Regions from separate parts of the Clostridium sardiniense genome, predicted to be linked through region 2. Evidence: riboswitches for the same ligand, from Rfam matches in the RefSeq annotation. Region 2 holds a riboswitch; each other region holds the start of a gene.
The links. Region 2 has a riboswitch for cyclic di-GMP ahead of K5V21_RS01605 (NPCBM/NEW2 domain-containing protein). Riboswitches for the same ligand answer to the same signal wherever they lie in the genome.
Positions count from the first base shown of each region.

Region 1 (4,296 bases), on a different contig from region 2:
GAACTTATTAAATGGAACAACAAAGATTGGTACTGTTGGAACATTTACTACAGATGCTGGTTATACTATAGAAGGATTAGACGGAATTTCTACTAAAGATGATATTAAATTAACTTTAACAAACGGAGCAGGTGCTAATCAAACTAACGTTACTATAAAAGTAGATGGAAAAACTTTCACAGCAACAGATGTTACTATGACAGGGGCAAAAGGAACACTTGATGCTAATAAAGTTATAACATTAAAGAACGGAAGTAGCAGTATTACATTTAAAGTAGACAAAGCAATAACAACTGCTACTACAGATTCTAAAATCGGAGAAACAAAAGTAAGTGATGTTCTTGGAGGAAAAGTTGACTTACAAGTTGGAGCTAATGAAGGACAACAATTATTAGTTCAAATTAATAACTTAGGAACAGAATCATTAGGAATAGCAAAAGCAGATATAGATGCAATAGAAGCAGATAATGAATCAGGATGTAAAGCAGCACAAAAAATGATAACTACTTTAGATAAGGCTTTAGAAAAAGTAAATACTTCAAGAGCTAATTTTGGAGCAATGCAAAATAGATTAGAAAGTGCTCAATCAAACTTAAGTACTTCAAGTGAAAACTTAACTGCAGCTGAATCAAGAATAAGAGACGTTGATGTTGCAAAAGAAATGATGACTTTATCTAAATTCAACCTACTAACACAAGCTTCACAAGCTATGGCAGCTCAAGCTAAGAGCCAACCAGAAGGAATAATGCAATTATTAAGATAATAAATCAATAGAAACTATAGATTTATATTTTAAAATTATAAATGACAAGGATGTCAAAAAATAAATTACTAAGGAGAGTGCAAAATATGAGAATCAACACAAATATGAATGCTATGACAGCATTAAACTCAATGAACAAAAACACAAACTTAGCTGGAGCAGCTATGGGAAAAATATCTTCAGGATTAAGAATAAACAAAGCTGGAGATGACGCAGCAGGACTAGCAATATCTGAAAAGATGAGAAGCCAAATTAGAGGATTAGATCAAGCATCTAGAAATACTCAAGATGGTGTATCTTTAATTCAAACAGCAGAAGGTGCAACAGAAGAAATCGGAAACATCACTCAAAGAATGAGAGAACTTTCAGTTCAAGCATCTAATGAAACAAATTCAGGTTCAGATAGAGAAAAGATTGTTGAAGAATTAAATCAACTACATAGTGAAATAGATAGAATTGCAGATTCAACTCAATTTAATGGTAAGAACTTATTAAATGGATCAACAAAAATTGGTGATAATAAGACATTTACTACAAAGGCAGGCTATACTATAGAAGGCTTAGATGTAAGTGGAATTACAGCTAAAGGGGATATTAAATTAACAACTAAAGCTAATGGTGCTGATACAGATATTACTGTTAAAACAGATGCTGGAAATTATACATTTAAAGCTACAGGTGGTGCAGGTAAATTAAAAGCTGGAGAATATACTTTAACTAGCGCTGGTAAAACAATCACTTTTAAATTAGATACAGATGCAACAGCTGTTTTAACTGATGAAAATATTGGAGAAACAACAATAAGTGATATTATTGGAGGAAAAGTTAACCTACAAGTTGGAGCTAACGAAGGACAACAATTATTAGTTCAAATTAATAACTTAGGAACAGAATCATTAGGAATAGCAAAAGCAGATATAGATGCAATAAAAGCAGATAATGAATCAGGATGTAAAGCAGCACAAAAAATGATAACTACTTTAGATAAGGCTTTAGAAAAAGTAAATACTTCAAGAGCTAATTTTGGAGCAATGCAAAATAGATTAGAAAGTGCTCAATCAAACTTAAGTACTTCAAGTGAAAACTTAACTGCAGCTGAATCAAGAATAAGAGACGTTGACGTTGCAAAAGAAATGATGACTTTATCTAAATTCAACCTATTAACACAAGCTTCACAAGCTATGGCAGCTCAAGCTAAGAGTCAACCAGAAGGTGTAATGCAACTATTAAGATAAGATAATCTAAATATTTAAAAGGATAAGGCCTTTACGCTTTATCCTTTATTTCAGTGTGAGGTTAATAAAAATATTAGAGTATAAGAATAATAGAGTTACATAATGTGTTTATATATTTATGAAAATTATAAATTAAAAAAAGACATATAAGTAAAAATAAGGAAAAATAATGAATAGAAAAATAATGAAATATAAGAAATATAAAGAAAATATGTATAAAATTTAAATAATAAGTAGAAAAATACATAAAAGTAGTATATAATAGAATACATATCACAATTTAATAATTAGCAAAATTAGGGAAACTTAATGACGCAAAGCTATAGGGGCTAAGATCAATATTATGCCAGCCAGTTGCACTAATAAAATAAGAATATTTATCTTATTTTTTTTCTTGTTTTTTGATTTTAGGCTACTCGCGCTTTGTGAGTGGTTTTTTTTTTGCTGTTAAAAATAGTAAGAATATAAACTTTGCAATTATTAGGAAAATATATCCTAATAGTTGTGTTATTCTGAACAATAAGAGGAGGAATGTATGGAAATTTATAAACTAATTAAGACAAGCTTAGACATAGCTAAGCTAAGAGGAGAGACAATATCAAATAATATTGCTAATGTTAATACTCCAAAGTATAAAAGAAAATATGTCACATTTGAAGAAAGTCTAAATGATAAGAGTAACGAAAATAAAATTAAAATTAAGGAAGATAAATCAACAAGTATGAGATTTGATGGAAATAATGTGGATTTAGAAAGTGAAAAAGTGGATCAAGCAGCAAATACGCTTATGTATAATAGTTTAATAAGTATTACAAATATTAAATTAGCTATGGCTAAGAGTGTAATAAGTGGAAGGTAGTAAAAATGAGTATATTTAGTGGAATGAGAATAAGTGCTAGTGGATTAAGTTCTGAAAAATTAAGACTTGATGTAATATCATCAAATATTGCAAATTCGAGGGCAACTAGAACTAAAAAAGGTGGAGCATATGTAAGAAAAGTTGCTGTCTTTTCTGAAAATTATGATAATAAATTAGGTATGTTAGGTGTGAAGGCAGTTAAAATTGAAAATGATAAATCTCCACTTAAAAAAGAGTATAAGCCTAATCATCCAGATGCTGATAAAGATGGATATGTAGAGTATCCTAATGTTGATTTATTAGTTGAGATGTCTGATTTAATAACTGCATCTAGATCATATGAATCTAATGTAGACTCTTTAAATGCGCAAAAAAATATGATTTCTAAAGCTTTAGAAATAGGAAGATAGTAGGAGGATAAAATGAATATAAAACCAATAGAGGTAAATTCATTAGTAAGTGGCATTGATGTACAAAAAATAGGACATGCTAAAGAAAGTAATGGAGATTTTTCAAAAGTATTAGGTAATGCAATAAATAAAGTAAATGATCTTCAAGTAACTGCAGACAATAAGGTTGAAAGTCTAATCAAAGGTGACAATGTTAATATGCATGATGTTATGTTATCAATGCAAGAAGCACAAATATCAATGCAACTACTTATAGAAGCTAGAAATAAAGTCGTTGAAGCTTATCAAGAAGTCAATAGGATGCAATTATAAAAGTCTTTAATAAAAGGAAGATAGTATGCAAAAGAATTTAATAGATAAAATAAAGAGTTTCTTAAAAGGTTTAGGAGAAAAAATTAAAAAATTAAAAATTGGTACTAAAGTTGCCATAGGTATTGGAATAGTCACAGTAATATTAGCATTGGTGTTTACTATAAATTATAGTAGACAGAATAAATACAAGGTATTATTTTCAGGACTAGATTCTACAGATTCTGCAAATATAACAAAAGCATTAGAAGATAAAAAAGTTGATACAAAAATAGATGGAGATTCTATTCTTGTACCTAAAGATCAAGTAGATAAATTAAGAATAGAATTATCTCCAAACATAACTAATGGATCAAAAGGTTTTGAATTAATGGATGAAAGCTCAAATTTGTCTATGACAGATGAGGAGTTCCAAATAGAGAAGACTAGAATGGTACAGGGAGAGTTAGAAAAAACAATAAAGACATTTCCTGGTATAGATAATGCAAGAGTACATATAACGCAAGGAGAACAGTCTGTATTTAATGGGGAAAGTAAGGATGGAAAAGCAGCTGTTTATATTTCTTTAAAAGATGGTAGAACATTAGATAAAAATCAAATTAAATCTATAATATCATTAATTTCAGCTAGTGGTATTAATATTCCGAAGAAAAATGTAGAAGTAATAGATCAAAATATGGTTCTATTATCAGAGGGAATCTATGATGGTAATGGAAATCT
Region 1 is NZ_JAIKTU010000003.1:172,324-176,619, reverse strand. It holds gene K5V21_RS19500 (flagellin N-terminal helical domain-containing protein) at 1-763, shown strand, start outside; gene flgL (flagellar hook-associated protein FlgL) at 850-1,998, shown strand; cyclic di-GMP riboswitch class I at 2,278-2,360, shown strand; gene K5V21_RS04265 (flagellar basal body protein) at 2,534-2,857, shown strand; gene flgC (flagellar basal body rod protein FlgC) at 2,863-3,267, shown strand; gene fliE (flagellar hook-basal body complex protein FliE) at 3,280-3,579, shown strand; gene fliF (flagellar basal-body MS-ring/collar protein FliF) at 3,605-4,296, shown strand, end outside.
Region 1: it holds a riboswitch for cyclic di-GMP, as region 2 does, so the genes downstream of both, K5V21_RS04265 (flagellar basal body protein) here and K5V21_RS01605 (NPCBM/NEW2 domain-containing protein) in region 2, are expected to answer to the same signal.

Region 2 (4,296 bases):
TTGGCGCCTTTGTGATTCTTCACTTGTTCTATGTAATCATCTATATTTGTTTTACCATATATGTATATAGGGTACTTTTTTAAGTTCTCCCCTGCCACTCTAACTTTTGGTGCATATGTTTGTTCTTCAGGTAAAGCTTTATTAGTAAAGTATATTGCAAATCCCGTTGTTCCACTTGGAGCTTTTATTATATTTCTACCTGCGTTTAAGCTTCTTATATGCCTTCCCGAACTATCAACTTCACCAACTTGTGCCATAACTAATTGTGGTAATATACCATTTTCATCTGCATCTACATATACTTCAAATGCTTTATCCGGCATTGCATAATATCCTGTTAAATCTAAATTTCCACCTGCAAATACTTGTCTTCTTTTATCTCTTTGATTGTTTTCATTACCCCTTTGAGATAATGTTATTATTTGACTTGTTTCTACTTCCTTTTTACTTACTATTTTTTTGGCCGCATTAATTATTTCCATGTGATCATTCTTTAGGGGATGATTATTTATTTCTTCTTCTAGCTTATTTAATTTATCTATCGTATTATAGTCTTCAGATATTTTAGTATGTAACTTATCTTTAAATACAGAGTTTACCTTTCTTGTCGTTGTATCTTCTTTATAAAATGACATATCAGCAAGTCCCGCTCTATAATCATAAGCAGTTACAAATCTGAATTTTAACTTCTTAAATTTAGTCTTAGGAAATACTATTTCAGTGTCTTCTGCCATAACACCATTTGCTTTTCCTTTAGAAATTAATTTATATGTATTGGAATTTTCATTTAGAGAACCATATATTTCATACTCTAGAGGGAACCCTTTATGTTCTTGACCTTTTCTAGATGACATAATAATTCTTTCTATTTCTTGTATTTCTTTAAATGTAAATACTACTTCATTTTTAAAGTTATCATCATTTCCTCTACCTGTTTCCCAATGAGTATCTTTATTACCATCATAAAGTTTTGTAAGTACACTACTTCCATAACTACCACCATTATTAGTTACACTTTTGAAATTATCTGTACTTATCTTGTATTTTTCATTATACTTAGCTAAATCTTTAGATTTTGCTATATCTGATATTTTAATTAAAGAATATGTTGATTGTTCTTCATCATCACTACTATGTAAAAGATCTTTAGCTATATTTATATCATTTAAAAGAGTTTTTCTTAATGGATGGTTTGCTACTTGTTCTTCTAAGTTCTTTATTATATTTATATCTTTGTATTTATCTTTTAATTTATATTTAGTTTCATCTGTAAATAAATCATTTACTTCATCCGTTGCTTTATCTTCTTTATAAAGCATTATTTCTGAGGCTGCTGCCCAATCAGCATTAGCTTTTTCAAATACAAATTTTACTCTTTTAAATTCTGTAGGATTAAATTTAATCTCTAATAAATCAGAAGTTACTTCAGATGAGCCATACGAGACTAATTGGAAGTCATTGCCCCTACTAGTACTTGATGTATATATCTTAAACTCTTTTGCAAAACCTTTGTTGCCAGGTCTTGATTTATACATTATTCTATTTAATGTTGTTTTTTCACTAAGTTCAAATACTACTTCATTTTTAAAATTTGAATTATTTGGTTTCCCTGTTTCCCAGTGAGTATTTAAATCACCATCTATTATTCTATTTAATACGCTACTTCCATATCTCCCACCATTATTAGTTATTGAAATTATTTTAGAATTATCAACTTTAAAAGCTTTATTGTACGCTTCTAAGTTTTCGCTACTAGCTAAATTAAATTTATTTACAGTAGCTTTTGTTGCTTGTTTATTTTGATTACTTTCATTTGATATGTTTTGAATCACTTTATTGCTATTTAATTCATCTGCAAAAACTTCTACTGCTGTAACTGAAAAGTTTGTGATTATTGCAGCCATAATTATAGCTGCTACTTTTTTCTTATTCATATTTCTTCCCCCCTGATTAATTTAATACCTCAGAAGTACATTAAAAAAGCTACTCAAAAAAGAGTAGCTGTATACACATAATGAAATTAATAAATTATAATTATAATCAATATTTATAATTAATTAATCTTAAAAACAAAAAGTATAATGTACCCTTTGGCAACTGGCTGACATAGTTTTAAACCTTAGTCCCTATAGCTTTGCGTCCCTAAATTTCTCTAGGTTTGCCTATTTTATTTTATTTCTTAGTGAAATTTTACTATTATTTTACATAAAATTCAATATATTTTCTATTTATTTTTTGAAAATTTCGACAAATTATTTTTATGTAATAAAAAAGCTCCCATATAAAACTTTATATGAGAACTTTCAATTCTAATCATAACTTTAAAATCTATTTATGAACTAATTATTATTTTCTCTATTAATCTAACTTAGATTTCAGATTAAATAGAACCTATTAAGTATATAAATAAACTAAAAATCCACATATACCTATTTGGCATATGTGGACTTCTAATATGTAAGTTATTATATAAAAAGAAATATTAGCTTAAAATTGTAAAAATATTTATTTAACTAAGGGTTGTTAGTATCCTATAAATAGGCGTTACTTAATATTACATAATCTACAAGTAAAACTCAATAACTTAATCTATTCATCTTTTTTATGCTATATATTAAAGCTTTATATCCGCTAAATAAGAAAGGCTACAAAAAATGGTTATATTAAAATTATTTTTAACTATTTTAAGACAGATATTTATATTAATTTCTACCTTTAAAACTAAATATAAATCATTTAAGCTTTGTATCTCCTTAAAAGTTAACATTATTTACTACTTACAATAGACTATATTTTTATTATGTACAATATCCCTTATATCAAATTATAACACGAAATAATAATAGGTTTAATCTTATATTTAAATTACACTTAACTATTATTTATAATAATAAAGAACCTCCTTATATACTATAATTTAACCCATACTTGTATTATAGGAAGAAATAACATTGTCAAAAGAAAAATCCAATGGGAAAGTGTGGGGTCATAAAATTATTATTAATTATTAAAAAAATCTTCAGCATAATTACTGAAGATTTTTTTAATAATATTTTCTTTTTATAGTATTGATTTATAATAAGATGTTAAATCTTTATACTCTATATTTCCATCTGCTTCATAAAGAATACTTAATTTATCATTGTTAAAAGCTAAGCAGGAATACCCACCGCCAGCTTTATTTCCATCTTTAGGATAAGGGACACATAGTTCTTTAATTCCTTTAGATACGTCATCAAAATCAATCATATAGACAGTAATATTATCTCTAGTATACCAGCCTTTAGTGTTCTTAGGTGCTGAAATTAATCCAATTCTATGCCCATTAGAATTGGTAATTTTAATAAATGAACCTTGACAGCCTGAACCATAACCAGTTGAAATTTTACCATTTAAAGGTTCATATACACTCCATGTAGATCCTAAATCATGAGATATATATGATGCTCTATAACCAGCTGAGTCATCTCTAGCACTCATAATTAAAGATCCATCTAGCTCTATTACCATATTTTCAGAAGTTTTTGATTTAGGTACTTTATTTCCCATTGTCCATGTTTCACCATTATCTTTTGAATACATAATTGATGAATAATAATTATTAGTATTGTTTTCTCTTAATGCAATTTGTATTGGCATTACTATTGTTCCATCAGACATTGTAATACCTGATCCAACTCCACCTAACCATCCAATTGTATTACTTGGCTGATTTTTTATTCTTGATTGATTTGTAGTTAAATCTATTTTATCAGACCATGTTACGCCATTATCATCAGAGTAAACCATCTGAACAGACCAATCATTTCTTAATGAAGTTGTACTATTTGCCCAATTACCGTCCTTATTCCAAGAGCCTGCAATTAATATAACTCTACCTGTATTGGTAACTACTGTTGTTGAATCCATTACACGAGAAAATTTTGAATTAACACCATCATTTTTCATTGCTACTTGATAACTCCACGTTTTTCCATCATCAATACTACGTGCACATCCAATATCAATATTCCCATGGTCTTGAGGACCATTATGACGAATGTCAGAAAACGTTAACATAGAGCCATCCTTTAATAATTGCATACTTGGAATTCTAAAATACTTTGCATTCCATGCATTGTTAGTTTTATCAAATACTGTTATTGCTGACTCCTCAGTATTAGTATTTAGTTCACTTGCAAATACAGGATTACTAGTACATAATACGCTAATAGTCATTATAGATAAGATTCTTAGGTTTTTAATAAAATTTTTTTTCATTTCTATCCCTCCATTTAAATTAGTATTTAAAATATT
Region 2 is NZ_JAIKTU010000001.1:354,854-359,149, reverse strand. It holds gene K5V21_RS01605 (NPCBM/NEW2 domain-containing protein) at 1-1,934, opposite strand, end outside; cyclic di-GMP riboswitch class I at 2,090-2,173, opposite strand; gene K5V21_RS01600 (sialidase family protein) at 3,061-4,260, opposite strand.

Region 3 (4,296 bases), on a different contig from region 2:
TTTCTATTTGCATTTGCAGCTTGCGGAACAATATAGTTTATAATCATAAAGACAGAAAGCATTACAACTAAAAGTTTATTAATCTTTTTCATATCTACTCCCTCCCCTTACTTACTTTACGTATCCATCAATTATCTCATCTAATTTATCCATCGTCTTATCTGATATTGTGTTATTTATATTCCACTCTTTTCTTAATGCCTCTTTATTTACTTGTATAGCTTCTGAGCTAACATTTACGGAGAAATTCCTATTTTTAAAACTTTCTATATCTTCTTGTGATATATTATTTTTTAATGATATAGACTTTAACAAATCACTAGTACTCTCTCCAGGATTTAATATTTTATTGTAATAATAATAACCATCGTTATCTTTTATCCAATCTTCTTTCCATGTGTTTGAAAAGTTTAATTGCACCTGATTTGATGCTGATGTTGTAAGTTTAGTTACTTTTCCGTTCTCATCTTTTTCTTCGTCCCATTGAGGATTTATTATAACTCTAACTATTACAGGATTTTTTCCTGTATTTTTTATAGATACAACCTTTTTAATCTCCTCATTACGTGATACATCTTTAGCTGAATCTTTATCGAAGTTTTCATTAATTTCTGTGCTTATACTTCCTATTGTAAATTTATTCTTTTTACTTTCTTTACTTGAAAAGTATGCTAATGAAGCAACTGTAGTTGTAAATAAAAGAATTATCCCTAATGTTAATCCTACTTTTTTCATTTTCTACACTCCATTTAATAGTATTTTACTAATAATTTTTATATTTTTTCTTTTTTATAATTAAAAATATTCCTATTCCAATAAGCACACAAGCAAGTCCATATCCGCATATTCCTACATATCCAGTCCTTGGAAGTATATTCTTTACATTGTTTATAGTATTAGAAATATCATTTCCTAGACCACCTTCGTGGCTTTCCTCCTTGGTACTCATCACTTTATCTGGACTATCTGTCCCAATAGCTGTAAAAATCCAATCTATATCTACCTTTTTGTTCTTATACTTATTATCCGTTGCTTTCCCATCTAGAATAACTTTTGCATTTAAAAGTTTTTTCTCTCCTGGTTTGACAGTACCTAAACTTATATTATTTCTTAATCCATTTTCTCCACTTACAGTGCCATGGTATATGTTCTTACTATCATAATTTATTGAAAGATCTAATACTTGACATAAATCTACTTTTTGTTGTGCTCCTACTCTTTCGGCTTTCATAAACACTTCAAAAGGTTCTTTTAAATTATTTTCTACAGTAAGAGTCCCACTTACTGAATCACCAGGTAACATTCCCTTCTTTTCTAGAAATATATCACTGTTGTCTTTTGTATAGATAAAATGAATTCCAGTTTTATCTATTCTAATATTAGAGGGTGGCAACTCTGCTGCCACCCCATTGGTAGTTATTCCTAAAAGAAGTGAAATAAATAGTATGAAAATCTTTAAAGATTTTTTCATAATATCACTCCTTGATTATTCTATTATTTTGCTAACTTTGCTTTTGGTGCTTCTGCTGTATTGGTATCAGTATTAGCTTGTGTTTTACCTTGAATTTGAAGTGATTTTAATTTTTCTGAAACAGCTGATGGTACATCCCCCCATGCTGATGCAAATGCATCATTTGAAGCTTGAACTGATTCTGCTGTTACATCAACTGTAAATCCATTTCCTAAAGCAGATTTTTCTGTGTCACTTGCTAGAGTTACTGAGTCCAATAATCTTGGAGTACTTGATCCTGATTGTCCTTGTGGTGCTAAAACTCCTATATAATAGAAATATCCATCTCCACCATTAAACCATTGGTTTTCTGTAACACTTTTTGTTAAATTTACTTTATTTAATAATATATCATCTAAATCTGTTGAGTTTAATGCTGTATTTACTTCACCAGTAGAGGTTACCCAATTTGGTGATAACTTAACTCTTACGAATTGTCCATAATTTGCTGTACTATCTACTTGTACATCCTTATTTACAGTATCTCCTGGAATCATATTCTTAGCTTGATTTGGATCGAAGTTCTCGTTTATATCTATTCCAGCATCTCCACCCTTATCTTCTGTTCCATTAGCAATTGTGCTAAATGAGTTCTTTACTGTTTCCTTTGATGTAAAGTATGCTAATGATCCTATCGCTAATGATGCTACTACTACAACTGCTGCAATTACACTCAATATTTTCTTCTTTTTCATTTGTTACTTCCCCCTATATTGGATTTTTTTTAAATATTTAAGAATTTTTGTAAGTAAGAGCCTTAAAAAAGGACTAATACAGTATATTTGTGAATTAGCCGGTTGCACTACTAGCTCCATATATTCCAAGTGCCCAAATATAGAACATACTTCAAAGCATCTATATTAAATTAATTTTAAACATAAAAAAAACTAATCTATATTTTATCCTTAATAATATAAATTAGTCGGTTGCACTACTAGCTCCATATACTCCAAGTGCCCACATACAGAATATATTTCAAAGCTCCTATATTTTTTATTTTAATAATCTTTCGTTAATTTCATTATAGATATTATCATTTGATATAAAAGAGAGTCAATATGTTTTACACAACCTTTACTAAGTATACATATCATTAATATTTGTTTTAATTTATATATATTTATCAAAATAAAAAAGAAATATAGTAAATATATCTATACTTCTTTTAATATTTTTATATAATTATTTTTTTCTTCCAACTAAGAATGATAGTCCAAATAAAGCTAATATCACAACTAATATTAGAACTAAGTTCTTTTGAACAAACTGAGAAACTTTTCCGAGATAAGGTATGTGGAACATAACCTTTCCTATAACTTGATTTTTCTGAACACTTATTGGATCCACTACATTATTAGCATCACCTTTTGTTATAAATTCTTCTCCATTATTTATAACCTGATTAACTCTATGAGTAGTAATTGTATTGCTATTTCTTCCTGTAAAAGTTATTACATCCCCTACATTTATTTCTTGATCCGTTCCATCTTTTACAACTACTAAGCTACCTGGATTTATAGTAGGTTCCATACTCCCTGTTAATATGTAATATGAGCTATATCCTAATATACTTGGATGTTTTCCTTCTTTTGATCCTATTATATTTATTCCAGCTAAAAATATAACAGCTATTATAAATAAATAAAATATACAATTTCCTATGACTGCTAAAGAACTCTTTCTCTTCTTCATATCTTTACCCCTTTTATCTTATGATTTTATCTTAATATTCATTTATTAGTCCTTCTTTAGTCTATATACATTACTATTTATTGTCAATTCTCTTTACAAATTGTTAAACAACCATACCTTGATTACAAGTAGAAGTTAATTATATTATTAAATTTATTTTTCTTTGACCCTTATTCATATTTAATTATGAAAAAGCAGTTTAGTACGACCATCATACTAAACTGCTTCATATATTTATATTATCTATTTACCCAGTCCCCACTGCTAACTTTAAGGAGCTTATCTATTCTGTTCCTATCAGCTTCCTTATTATATCTGTAGAAATATGCTTTTTCTTTAGCACCATTCTCTAAAGAAACATCCACTATTTCTCTTATATATTCTGAATTTTTATCCTCTTCATTATAATTCTCTAGCCCATCTAATTCTCTCAATGTCTTCTTAAAATCTTTAAGTTCCATTAATTCTCCAACAACCTTACTGTCCCCACAGATAGCTGCTGGATATCCCTTATTTTCTATATGAAACAATTCCCCACAAACTGTTCCACTTTCTGACCCTTTAACCTTACCCTTAAGTAACTTCTCATAGTTGAACATCCCACTTCTAAGGCTTCCATACACAAACACTTTTTCTGTTAGCATATTTCTCCACCTATCGCTTTTATATCTTCATTGTATATAGTACATGCTTCTATTGATAATTCTATCCCCTTTATTATCTCCTCTAATGACATAAATGGTGTATTCTTTTTGTCTATTACTTGAGATGTTACATAAGGGATGTGAATAAAACCACCCTTAATATTTGGATACTTCTTATCAATCATATATAAAATCCCATACATTACATGATTACATACAAAAGTTCCTGCTGTATTTGAAAGTGTACTTGGTATTCCATTCTCATTTAAGTGCTTAACCATTCCCTTTACTGGTAAGCTTGAGAAATATGCTGCCTTTCCATCTTCTCTTATTGGTTCATCAACTGGTTGATTACCTTCATTGTCTTTAATTCTAAAATCATTAATATTAATTGCCACTCTCTCTGGAGTTATATCAAATCTTCCTCCAGCCTGACCTATTGATATAACA
Region 3 is NZ_JAIKTU010000020.1:32,288-36,583, forward strand. It holds gene K5V21_RS17750 (hypothetical protein) at 1-92, opposite strand, end outside; gene K5V21_RS17755 (BsaA family SipW-dependent biofilm matrix protein) at 112-735, opposite strand; gene K5V21_RS17760 (hypothetical protein) at 764-1,471, opposite strand; gene K5V21_RS17765 (BsaA family SipW-dependent biofilm matrix protein) at 1,495-2,205, opposite strand; cyclic di-GMP riboswitch class II at 2,293-2,376, opposite strand; cyclic di-GMP riboswitch class II at 2,422-2,505, opposite strand; gene K5V21_RS17770 (signal peptidase I) at 2,693-3,202, opposite strand; gene K5V21_RS17775 (gamma-glutamylcyclotransferase family protein) at 3,442-3,846, opposite strand; gene pcp (pyroglutamyl-peptidase I) at 3,840-4,296, opposite strand, start outside.
Region 3: it holds a riboswitch for cyclic di-GMP, as region 2 does, so the genes downstream of both, K5V21_RS17765 (BsaA family SipW-dependent biofilm matrix protein) here and K5V21_RS01605 (NPCBM/NEW2 domain-containing protein) in region 2, are expected to answer to the same signal.